Regions from separate parts of the Rheinheimera sp. MMS21-TC3 genome, predicted to be linked through region 3. Evidence: predicted binding sites of a transcription regulator. Region 3 holds the regulator's gene; each other region holds the start of a gene.
The links. The regulator sigma-54, encoded in region 3, starts transcription at its own class of promoters, with help from an activator protein. The targets are predictions, from matches to a motif close to TGGCANGNTNCNTGCTT.
Positions count from the first base shown of each region.

Region 1: RDV63_RS12980 (flagellar basal body rod protein FlgF) is a predicted target of sigma-54. The motif match lies at 1,866-1,882, and genes of this name have one in related genera.
Region 2: flgA (flagellar basal body P-ring formation chaperone FlgA) is a predicted target of sigma-54. The motif match lies at 1,581-1,597, and genes of this name have one in related genera.

Region 1 is NZ_CP135084.1:2,671,617-2,675,858, reverse strand. It holds gene RDV63_RS12990 (flagellar hook assembly protein FlgD) at 1-356, shown strand, start outside; gene flgE (flagellar hook protein FlgE) at 393-1,748, shown strand; gene RDV63_RS12980 (flagellar basal body rod protein FlgF) at 1,935-2,681, shown strand; gene flgG (flagellar basal-body rod protein FlgG) at 2,723-3,511, shown strand; gene flgH (flagellar basal body L-ring protein FlgH) at 3,526-4,212, shown strand.
Region 2 is NZ_CP135084.1:2,677,426-2,681,667, forward strand. It holds gene RDV63_RS13005 (protein-glutamate O-methyltransferase CheR) at 1-586, opposite strand, end outside; gene RDV63_RS13010 (chemotaxis protein CheV) at 596-1,525, opposite strand; gene flgA (flagellar basal body P-ring formation chaperone FlgA) at 1,662-2,372, shown strand; gene flgM (flagellar biosynthesis anti-sigma factor FlgM) at 2,460-2,777, shown strand; gene flgN (flagellar export chaperone FlgN) at 2,777-3,205, shown strand; gene RDV63_RS13030 (LPP20 family lipoprotein) at 3,219-3,689, opposite strand; gene RDV63_RS13035 (flagellar assembly protein T N-terminal domain-containing protein) at 3,807-4,242, shown strand, end outside.
Region 3 is NZ_CP135084.1:3,053,761-3,058,002, forward strand. It holds gene lptC (LPS export ABC transporter periplasmic protein LptC) at 1-270, shown strand, start outside; gene lptA (lipopolysaccharide transport periplasmic protein LptA) at 260-751, shown strand; gene lptB (LPS export ABC transporter ATP-binding protein) at 748-1,470, shown strand; gene RDV63_RS14840 (RNA polymerase factor sigma-54) at 1,551-3,029, shown strand; gene hpf (ribosome hibernation-promoting factor, HPF/YfiA family) at 3,055-3,342, shown strand; gene ptsN (PTS IIA-like nitrogen regulatory protein PtsN) at 3,368-3,820, shown strand; gene rapZ (RNase adapter RapZ) at 3,820-4,242, shown strand, end outside.

The sequences.
Region 1 (4,242 bases), 380 kb from region 3:
AAATTAGTATAGAAAATGATAAAGGTGAAGTTATTCAAAGCTTTAGTGTTGACAACCCTAAAGTCGGTAAGAATGACTTTATCTGGGATGGTAGCCATAACGGCACAGGCTCTGAAGTCGATGCTGACGCCGTTGAGGGTGATGAAGACGTTGTCAATCGGGTTAAAGCTGGCGTTTATAAAATAAAAGTCGATGTTGCTTATACTGATGGCTCTAACAGTAGCTTGCCAGTCAATGTTTATACCCCTGTTGGTAGTGTAAGCATGAATGGCGGTGCTAATGGCAGCATTATGCTCAACCTTCTTGGGTTAGGCGCAGTGAAATTAAGTGACGTGTTAGAAGTATCTTACGGTTAATAATTCAGAATGCTTACAAGCAAGTAGAGGTAAATTATGAGTTTTAATATTGCACTAAGCGGCATAGCCGCTGCACAAAAAAATTTAGACACCACAGCGAATAATATTGCTAACGTTAATACCACTGGCTTTAAAGAGTCCAGAGCTGAGTTTGCCGATGTATATGCAACGTCAATTTTTGCCTCAGGTAGAACCAAAGTGGGCGATGGCGTATCAACTTCAACTGTTGCCCAGCAATTTAGCCAAGGCTCATTGCAGTTTACTAATAACTCTTTAGATTTAGCGATAACAGGTGAAGGCTTTTTTGCCTTAACGCCAGATAGGTCATCGCAAGATTTAACGTACACCCGCTCAGGTGCCTTTAAATTAAATAAAGATAACTTTATAGTAGATAATAACGGCAACTTCTTGCAGGGCTTTTCAGTTGATCCAGTAACGGGTGAAAATCAGTCAGTAAGTTTAAGTACAACTCAGCCAATTTCAATTCCAACCTCAGCTGGTGCGCCAAGAGCAACTTCTAATATTTTCTTAAGTATGAACTTAGATTCAAGAGCAGTACCAACCGATGGCGCTCCCTTTGACCCTACAGATCGCGCAACTTATAACCACTCTACGTCGGTTACGGTTTATGATAGCTTAGGTGAAGCTCATACAGCGACAACCTATTTTAGAAAAATGGCTACGCCTACTCCGCCAGCTGCAGCAAGCTGGGAAACCCGATTAGTCTGGGATGATAATACTGCAGACCCAATGGTTCCAGCACCTGTAGCACCGGCAACCCGTAACCCTAACTCTTGGTTTGATGGCCAAACATTGCAGTTTGATTCAAACGGTAATTTGATAGCAGGATCACCTGGTCCAACAATAGCAGTAGATATGGCAGCTTTAAATGATCCTGCAAATGGTTATTTAACGAATGGTGCCCAGTACTCTGCAGATGTTGTGGTCAATTTTAGAGATGCGTCTGGGGTAAAATTACCTACGCAGTATGCCTCTAATTTTGATGTGCAGAATTTAAGCCAAGATGGTACTACAGTAGGTAACTTAACCGGTGTTGATATTGACTCTTTTGGCCGAGTATTAGCTAGCTATAGTAACGGTGACTCGTCGTATTTATCGCAAGTTACCTTAGTGCGGTTTGCTAATGTGCAAGGCTTAAAGCAAGTTGGTAATACCTCATGGAAACAGAGTATTACGTCGGGCGAGCCAATAGGTGGCCAAGCTAATACCGGTACTTTAGGCTCTATTAATTCGTCTGCGCTGGAGCAGTCAAACGTTAACTTAACCACAGAATTAGTTGATTTAATTAGTGCTCAGCGTAACTTCCAAGCTAACTCTCGTGCCCTTGAAGTTAACAGTACCTTGCAACAAACGGTATTACAGATCCGCTAATCTTTATCTACACACAGCACCGTCCTTATGGCGGTGCTTTTTTATGTCTGTTTTATACCTTATCTCTGCATTACTTTTTTTCGTTTATCTGTCAGATTTAGTCTACTGCTTAGTTTGTGGCATTGTTCTTGCTTTATTTTAAGTAATAAAGAAAGCAAACAAGTAAAGCACAGCTTGGAGTAAGCAATGGATAAACTGTTATATATCGCCATGAGCGGTGCCAAAGAAAACATGAATGGTATCGCTGTACGAGCGAATAACCTTGCAAACGCAAGTACCGTTGGTTTTAAAGCCGATTTAGAACAAGCGCGTTCTATGCAAGCCTTTGGTACAGGTTTACCCACTCGTGTTTTTGCATTAACTGAAAATCCCAGCCAAAACTTTGACGCTGGCGCTATTATGACAACAGATAGAGAGCTAGATGTTGCTATTCAAGGCGACGGTTGGTTTGGCGTCTTAGCTGCAGATGGTACCGAGGCTTATAGCCGCTCTGGTAACTTACAAATAAATGCTAATGGCCTGCTAGAAACAGCTAATGGCACCTTAGTAATGGGGGATAACGGTCCTATCCAATTACCTTTACCCTTAGCTAAAGTGGAAATTGCTTTAGATGGCACAGTCAGTGCCTTACCTCAAGGTGCACCCGCTAATGCAATGGAAGAAGTTGGCCGGATTAAATTAGTTAAACCGCTAAATAGTGATATGGAAAAAGGTAACGACGGTTTATTTAGGCGCAAAGATGGTCAGTTAGCTCAAGTTGATATTAACGTCAGTTTATTAAAAGGCGCAGTTGAGGGCAGTAATGTCAGTGCCGTCGGTGAAATGACCAGCATGATAAGTTTGCAGCGTCAATTTGAGCTGCAAGTAAAAATGATGAAAGCAGCTGAAGATATGGATCAGAAGCAAAATCAATTATTAAGAATAATGGGCTAACCCGCCTGTAATATTTATGAGCTAAGGCTCAGGAGGCTTATATGCATCCAGCATTATGGATAAGTAAAACCGGTTTAGATGCTAAGCAGCGTGATATTTCGGTTATCTCAAACAACTTGGCTAACGCCAGTACAGTTGGCTTTAAGAAAAGCCGAGCCATTTTTGAAGACTTACTGTACCAAAATGTTAACCAACCTGGGGGCGCGTCGTCGCAAAACTCAGAGCTACCTAATGGCTTAATGATAGGCGCTGGTACTAAAGTCGTGGCAACCCAGAAAAACTTTACCCAAGGTAATATGATTACTACAGATAACAGTTTGGATCTGATGGTACAGGGCCATGGCTTTTTTGAAGTCTTAATGCCAGATGGCAACATCTCTTATACCCGTAATGGTCAATTCACGGTTAATAGTGAAGGTAGCTTAGTGACCTCAGGCGCGGGTTATCAAGTGCAGCCTAATATCGTCATTCCACCTGATGCTAAAAGTATAAGCGTGTCACAAGATGGCCAAGTTTCAGTACAAATAACGGGTCAAGGTGAGCCGGTAGTGTTGGGACAGTTGATGGTAACAAACTTTATTAATCCAGCTGGTCTGGAACCTATTGGTCAGAACTTATTTAGTGAAACAGGCGCCAGTGGCGATCCGGTGCAAGGCGTGCCAGGCCTAGAAGGCTTAGGCATAATTGTTCAAGGCGCCTTAGAAACATCTAACGTTAACGTAACCGAAGAATTAGTAAACTTAATTGAAAGCCAAAGGGTGTATGAAATGAACTCTAAAGTTATTTCATCGGTAGACCAAATGTTAAGTTTTGCTATTCAGAAGCTATAACAGGAGTAACCACGATGCGATTAATTAAAGGGTTAACGTCAATATTAATGTCTGCACTGATATTAACGGGCTGCGCCTCTTTACAAGAGCCAATGGCAGATGATCCTAGCTATGCCCCCTTAGTGCCCGAACCAGCGGCACGGCCGGTTATGCAAAGTGGTTCTTTATTTGCTCAAAATCATTCTAATAGCTTGTATTCAGACAATAAAGCACGGCATGAAGGTGATATTATTACCGTATTGTTAGTCGAAAAAACCCAAGCTAGTAAAAAGGCTAAAACAGAAACCAAGAAAGACAGTGCTACATCCTTTGACCCTATGGTTGGTTTAAATGGTGGCCCAGTAACCATTGGCGGTAATGTACTGCAGTTTGGTGCAGGGTCAAAGTCTGACTTTAAAGGTGACTCTAAGGCCGACCAAAGTAATAGCTTAACTGGCAATATCTCAGTAAATGTGTTGCGGGTACAAAGTAACGGTAATTTAGTTATTCGAGGTGAAAAATGGTTAACCCTAAACACCGGTAAAGAATATATCCGTTTAACAGGGGTTATTCGCGCTGAAGATGTTGATGTTAATAACACGGTTGAATCAACTAAAATTGCCAATGCCAGAATCGAATACAGTGGTACTGGTGCGCATCATGGTGGCCAATCACCAGGTTGGTTAAGTCAATTCTTTAGTGGTCCGTTATGGCCTTTCTAGGAGTAACAGCATGAACGCTATATATAAAGC
Region 2 (4,242 bases), 380 kb from region 3:
CATTATTTTTTACTTCTGGCTTTAATTGCATCAAACCCTTGCCGCTATCGGCAAAAAATCGGCTACGTCGCTCTGGCGATAAACCTCGAGCTAAAGCTAAACCGTCATATTCTCCGCGCCGACACTGTTCAAGCATTGTCGTTGAAATATCAGTACCTAAAATACTTACATTTAATTGTTGCGCAGCGGTTTTTAACTGTTGATATTCCAAAACAGACATAGAAATTGAGTAAGGCTCTTGGCCGCTAGAGCTAGCAGCTGACCAAATTTTAATATTACGCTTAGTTTTTTCTAACTCAGGTAGTATTACCTTTTTTAATAATTCAAACGGATAAGTATCACGAAACCATAAGGTTTCATTAGTAGTCATGGCATCAATAACCGCAGTTCTTAATTGCCGTTCTATAGGGTTTAATGTTTTTTGCACTAATTCAGATAGTGAGTTAATTGCAAAGCGTTGCATTAAAGGTGCTAAACGACTTTTAACTAAATATTGCTTATTTTCACCTAAAACTATGCCACATTGCAGTTCTAAGAAATCACAAAACTGTTTATATTCTATGTCATACAATTCTTTATTTGACACACGTTACCCTTACACTATTTGTAGCCATTTCTGGACAGACTCTGCCAGTTCGTTAGGATTAAATTTGGCAATAAAGTCATCAGCCCCTACTTTTTTAACCATTTGCTGATTAAACACGCCACTTAACGATGTATGTAAAATGACATGTAATTGCTGCAGTTTTGGATCAGATTTAACTTCTGCTGTTAAGGTATAACCATCCATCTCTGGCATCTCAATATCTGAAATTAACAAACCAATTTTTTCAGTGACACAGTGGCTGCATTCTTGCGCAGTTTGTTGTAAAAACTTTAGTGCTTCACGGCCATTGTTTACCAACTCCATCTGTACCCCTAAGCTTGCTAATGCACGCTTTACTTGGTTTCTAGCTACTGCAGAGTCATCGGCAATTAAAATGATTCTATCGCCTAAGTCCTTCGCTATACGCTGAGTATCCATTGGGCTGGTCACAGTAGTCGCTGAGGGTGAGATTTCTTCTAAAATTTTCTCAACATCTAAAATCTCTATTAATTCGTTATCTATTTCTGTCACTGCAGTTAAATAACTTTGTTTGCCTGTTGCTCCTTGTGGCGGCGGCATAATGTTTTCCCAGTTAATATTAATAATACGATCAACGCCATTAACTAAGAAGCCTTGTACCGAGCGATTATATTCAGCAATAACAATAAAGCTATTACTAATATCACTAATGGCTCTTCCGCCAGTAGCTAAACTTAAATCGATAACAGAAATAGCTTGGCCACGAATATAAGCAATACCTTTTACATACTTGTTTCGTCTTGGCACCGCAGTTAAAGGCGGGCATTGAATAACCTCACGCACTTTAAACACGTTAATACCGTAGCGTTGGCGACCAGCCAATTTAAATAACAATAATTCAAGCCTATTTTGGCCGACTAATTGTGTACGTTGATTGACTGAGTCTAAAATCCCTGCCATTAGCTACCTCTTTTTTTACTCTACAAAACACAAACCACATAGATTAATTGGACTTAGGCGCGATTCTTGCTTGCTACCTTGCTATATTGATATTTGTATATTATCGCATTAATTAATAAAGCATAGCTGAATCCATATGAAAAAGTACCAATATTTATTACATCATTTAAAGCAACTATACTTAACCTTACTGTTACTAGCCGTTTCTTTTAATGCTATGGCTCTAGAGTATACGCCTGCAGAGTTAAGCCAAGCTGCGGACAATTGGCTTAAACAAGAATTATCCCAGCTTAGTAATGGTGAATTATTACCAAAATTTGTGCCACTAGATGACCGAATTGGCATTAAAAGTTGCACAGAGCCCATCGACTTTAGCTTGTCACAGCCTATTAGCCAGCGGCAAAACACTATTCTTATTCAATGTCTAAGCGGTGACCAATGGAAGCTGTATTTATCTGTCCGTATTGATGAAATAGTACAAGCCGTTATTTTAAAGCAAAATGTTGCTACAGGTGCCCAAATTACGGCCGATATGTTAGCATTCGAGACCCGTGAACGACGCTTTGTGCGCGGCAGCTTAGTATCAGAGCCACGCCAAATAATTGGCGCTAAAGCAAAACGCTCATTAAGTATGGGCCAAATGATGACATTACAAGATGTTTGCCTTGTGTGTAAAGGTGATCTTGTTACAATATCTGTTAGTAATAATGGGTTAAATGTTGCTGCTAGTGGTATAGCGCAACAAGATGGCAGTTTAGGCGATACCATAGAGCTGATAAATCGCCAATCAAAACGCCGCGTGCGTGCTGAAGTGACAGGTGTAGATCAAGTGAGCGTTCAATTTTAAATTATTTTAATAATTTTACTCAAGTTTTCTTAAGTCTTGCCGTTAAGCTGTACATAGGGATCTGTATTAAGGTAATGAGGTTAGATTATGGCTATTAATATCAACAATTTGCAAAACAACACTCAAGTAAAAGCAGACAAGGTTGAGCAACAAACTCAACGTCAGCAAACTAGTGTGCAGCAAAATGCCAGCCAAGTGCCGAGTCAAAAACAAGACTCAGTATCGCTGACACCACAAGCGCAGCAAATGACAAAGCTGACTGAGAAAGCTAGTAATAGTAGTGGTATCGACCAAGAGAAGGTTGATAAAATTAAGCAGGCAATCAGTGAAGGTAAATATAAAATTAACGTTGAAGAACTAGCAAAACGTATTGTTCAGTTTGAAGATGAGTTATTCGGCCATTAATGACTACTGATCAAGCCTCTACCCTATTAAAGCAACAACAACAGCAGCTGGATTCGCTGCTGTTATTGTTGCGGCAAGAACTTGCCGCGCTATCTGAGCGTGATATTGCCAATATTGAAAGACTTACTGCTGAAAAAAATCATCTAATAGCACAAATAGAACAAACCGATAATGCTGTTGCTCAGCTACCTAACTTAGCCGACATTAAACAGCTAAGCTGGTTTAGTGAAAGTGTGGCTAAAATTGATACCGTACTAGCTGATTGCAAACAGCAAAATGAAGTTAACCAGCAAGTGCTTGAGCAAAGCCAATTAATTCTAGAAAGATTTAAGAACGCACTATTATCCCAAAAAGGTAAGTCAGGATTAACCTATACCAATAAAGGCAAGCCTTCTGTCGATAATATAGGCAAAGGAATTAAAGCCTAACTACCAAACCTAACTAATTATAATAACGGATCCGTTTAATCTTTTGCGTTGGCACTGTGGCTTGATATAGCTGATATACCTGTTCAAAGTCTAATTCTAACTCAGTAATATATACCTCATCCACCGCGTAGGTTTTTAGCACTTTTGCTCCTTTAATCACCCCTGATACCGATGCGGATAAAGCACTATTAGTTATTACCATGTCTTTTAGGTTTGATTTTGCGTCAACTTTTTGGCCGTATACCATTTCTGTTAACTCGCGATAGGCTTCTAGCTTTGATGCTGTCATAGCTTGCAGCATTCTTTGCTGCTCAGTTTCGCCTGATTGTAATCTAATAGGCGCATAGCCTACTGCTAGCAGTACTGGAAAACTTTGTGGCACAACCTGAGCATATTCAACATAACGGCTATTCATAGGCGTGCATGCTGTTGTTGTGACTACTAAGCCTAAGGTTAGGCTTAAGGCGTATAAAACAGTTTTCATTTCGCAGTATTCTCGTATTCGTTATACACTAATACAGTATTAGCAATATCTAAGCCAGATATAAGGCATGCATTTTGCTTTACATTAATTAAGTGTCAATCGTTGGCTAGGAACTCTATGAAACACTCTATAAGACAGAGCGCAGTTATATCAAGCTTAGTATTATTACTATTTACCGCCCCCAGCAAAGCAGTATGGTACGAAGCAACTGGGCAAGCGCAAGTTAAGCAAGGTGATCTAGCTCAAGCTAGGCATATTGCTATAAATGATGCTTTAAGTCGTGCTGCACTATTCGCCGGAGCCAAGGTACAAAGTAGCCAACAGGTCTTAAACGGCGTTTTACAACACTCAATGCTAGATATTAACAGCCAGTATCAAGTTAGCCAGCTGCAAGTGATGTCTGAAACCCAAAGAGGTAACCTATTAACGGTTGTTATTAGAGCAGATCTTAACGCCAACAGTTCAGAGCCAAGTTGCCAAGCCCAGCAATACCAAAAACCGCTGCTACTTAGCCAAATTCGGCTTGCCGCGCGTGAAGATGCTATTTATGGCC
Region 3 (4,242 bases):
AGCCAAACAGCAACTTGGTACCCTGAAGATAGAATAATTCTAGAACATAAGGTTATTATTGAAAGCTTATTGCAGAATGAACTGATAGAACGCATAGAAACAGATACACTAGAAATGCTATTCCCTGACAACCGTTTACAAAATAATCAACCAGTGCGTGTAATAGGTAAAGGTTTTATTATTGAAGGTGTAGGCATTCAGGCAGACTTAACCAACAAAACCTTACACTTATTACAACATAATAAAACGGTATACCAAAATGAAAGCTAACTATATTACAGCCACAGCTATATTGTTAATAACATTTAGCTCTATTGCCGCTGTTCCAGATTACAAGCAACAAATTCAAATTGACGCCGATAACTTATCTTCGATCAAAGAAGATGTTTTGACATACCGCAACAATGTCATTATTACTCAAGGCTCAATGAAAATGACTGCTGATCTATTAGAGATTGATGCCAGTGCTGGTAAAGGTAATGAAGTCTATCTTGCTACTGGCCAACCAGTAAAATATTCACAACGAATGGAAGATGGCAAACTCGTTACTGCTGAAGCTAAAAGCATGCGCTATGAACCATCAACACGCATCCTAACTCTTAGTGGCGACGCCGAGCTGGCACAGAGTGGTAGCGTAGTTCAAGCATCAACTATTCGTTATAACGTTGAAAAACAGCAATTGAATGCCGATAGTAATAAGACCAAGCGCGTAACAACTATTTTTACGCCAGAGGAAAAAGATAACCCATGAAGTTAGTCGCAGCACATCTGGCCAAAAGCTATAAAGGCCGACAAGTAGTAAAAGATGTCAGCCTAGAGGTCAATGCCGGCCAAATAGTTGGCTTACTCGGCCCCAATGGTGCCGGAAAAACGACAACTTTTTATATGATAGTAGGCTTAGTCCCCTCAGATAAAGGCAGCATAACCCTTAATAATGAAGATATGACTTTTGAGCCTATTCATGCCAGAGCCAGAAAAGGCATAGGTTATTTACCTCAAGAAAGCTCTATTTTTAGAAAGCTTAGCGTGTATGATAATTTAATGGCTATTTTACAAACGCGCAAATCTTTAAGCCGCGCTAAGCGTGAAGAAATAGCAGATGAGCTATTAGAAGAATTTCATATTGGCCATATCAAACATAATTTAGGTATGAGCTTATCGGGTGGTGAGCGGCGACGAGTAGAAATTGCTCGCGCTTTAGCAGCCGAGCCTGCTTTTATTTTATTAGATGAGCCTTTTGCTGGCGTTGACCCTATTTCAGTTTTAGATATCAAAAAAATTATTCAACATTTAGGCCAACGTGGTATAGGTGTCTTAATTACCGATCATAACGTACGCGAAACACTAGACGTCTGTGAAATAGCCTACATAGTTAGTCATGGTGAACTGATTGCCTCTGGGCCACCACAACAAGTGCTAGCTGACCAAAAAGTACGAGATGTATACTTGGGTGAGCAATTCAGGCTATAGTTTTAAGGCAATTCAGGTATAGTTAGTTAAAGCTAGCCAATACCAATATCACTTGTGTTTCAGGAGATTAGTAGAAGTAAATGAAGCCATCTTTGCAACTTCGCTTAGGACAACAGCTGACCATGACCCCTCAGCTGCAACAGGCTATTCGCTTATTGCAGCTATCCACTATTGAGTTACAGCAAGAGATCCAAGAAGCTTTGGATGCGAATCCTTTATTAGAAGCAGATGACGATGCAACACCCTCAGCGGATGAGTCTTTACAGCAACACAGCCAAAAATCAGATGACAACTCAATAAGCAACGACACTAAAGTTGACAGCTCTGAAACAGATGCCAGCGAAGCCTTAGCAGATCAAAATATTAAAGAAGACTTACCCTTAGACAACGACTGGGACAACTTAGTTAGCGCCACTCCCGTTAGCTCTGGCAGTAGTGGTAGTGATGATGATACCGCTTACCAAGGTGAAACTAGCGAAAGCTTACAAGATTACCTACGTTGGCAAATGTATTTAACGCCTTTTTCTGAAATAGACTTAGCTATAGCTGAAGTAATTATTGAAGCTATCGATGACAGCGGCTTACTCACCATCAGCTGTGACGATATTTTACAATCGCTTGCTATTCCAGGCATAGAGGCCGATGAAGTAGAAGCTGTGATTAAACGGATCCAGCTATTTGACCCTATTGGCGTAGGCGCTCGCACGGTGCAAGAATGTTTGCTGGTGCAATTGCGTCAATTTTCAGCTGATACGCCATTTTTAGCCGAAGCCCAGTCTTTATTATTAGAACATAGTGACTTATTAGCTAATAGGGACTTCCGTTCTTTGATGCGAGTGACTAAACTCAAAGAAGACGAACTAAAACAGGTGATGCAACTTATTCAAAGTTTAAACCCACGGCCAGGCGCCGATGTGATAAAACAAGAACAAGAATACGTCATCCCTGATGTTAGCGTCAAAAAAGTAAAAGGCCGCTGGCAAGTCGAGTTAAATGTTGACGCCATGCCTAAAATTAGAGTTAATCAGCAGTACGCTGCCATGTCTAGAACAGTAAAAAGCAGTGCCGATAGTCAATTTATACGTTCACATTTACAAGAAGCAAAATGGTTTATAAAAAGTTTAGAAAGTAGAAACGAAACCTTATTAAAAGTGTCTAACTGTATAGTACAACAACAACAAGCATTTTTTGAACATGGCGAAGAAGCCATGAAACCAATGGTATTAAATGATGTTGCAGAAATGGTCGGTATGCATGAGTCAACCATTTCACGCGTTACAACCCAAAAATACATGCATACACCTAGAGGAATATTTGAACTTAAGTTCTTTTTCTCTAGCCATGTAAGCACCGAAAGTGGCGGTGAGTGTTCTTCTACTGCAATTCGGGCTTTTATTAAAAAATTAGTGGCGGCGGAAAACCCGGCCAAACCATTAAGCGATAGCAAAATGGCCGAAATTCTTTTAGAACAAGGGATAAACGTTGCAAGGCGCACTATAGCCAAGTATCGTGAGTCATTATTTATTCCACCGTCAAACCAGCGCAAAACCTTGATGTAAGTAAGCCAAAAAAAGGAATATGTCTATGCAAATCAATCTAACTGGTCGTCATGTTGAAATCACACCCGCATTAAAGGAATATGTAGACACTAAGTTCGCAAAATTAGCTCGACACTTTGAGCACATCACCAATATAAATGTGGTTCTCACTGTAGAAAAACTAAAGCAAATTGCTGAAGCTAAAGTTAATTTAAGCGGCGCAGAAGTATTCGCTATCTCAGATGATGAAAACATGTATGCAGCCATTGATCAGCTTATCGACAAGCTTGATCGACAAGTCATTAAACACAAAGAAAAGTTAATTCGACACTAATTAAAATATGATCAATTTAACCACCATGCTTACGGAGAACTGCACTAGAAGTGCAGTTCTTTTTAATAGTAAAAAGCGTATTTTGGAATATATTGCCGAGCTAGCACAACAGCAATTACCTGAGATAACTGAATACAGTATTTTAGAAGCCTTAATGGCGCGAGAAAAATTAGGTTCTACAGGTATAGGTGGTGGTATTGCTATCCCCCACGGTAAATTAAGCAGCGTGGTTAAGCCAATATTAGTCTTTGTTGTTAGCAAAGAGCCTATTGCTTTTGATGCCGTTGACAACCAACCTGTCGATATTTTCTGTGGTATTTTAATCCCAGAAGATCAATGCCAAACCCATTTAAGCACTTTATCTAGCCTAGCTAAATTGCTAAGCCAGAAAGAGCTAACCAAACAAATTCGTAATGCAGAAACTAATCAACAATTATATCAATTACTAATAGATTATTGTGAGGCGAATGCAGAATGATGAAACTGTTAGTGGTAAGTGGTCGCTCTGGTTCAGGCAAATCTGTTGCGTTACGAGTAATGGAAGATCTAGGTTATTACTGCGTAGATAACATCCCTGTTAATTTACTGCCTACTTTAGCCACAGCTGTCATGGGCCAATATGAACGGGTTGCTGTCAGTATTGATGTGCGCAACTTGCCAGAAGATCCTGATGATTTAACAGAAATTCTCTCCTATCTACCACACAAGGTAGAACTACATATTTTATATTTAGACGCCGATCACAGCACTTTAATTCGCCGCTTTAGTGAAACGCGCCGTATGCACCCTTTATCACACAAGGCTATGTCGTTAGACGAAGCCATTCTGCGTGAGCAGCAACTACTTGACCCCGTCGCTAGCAGTGCAGACTTATATATTGATACCACAGAGCTAAATGTG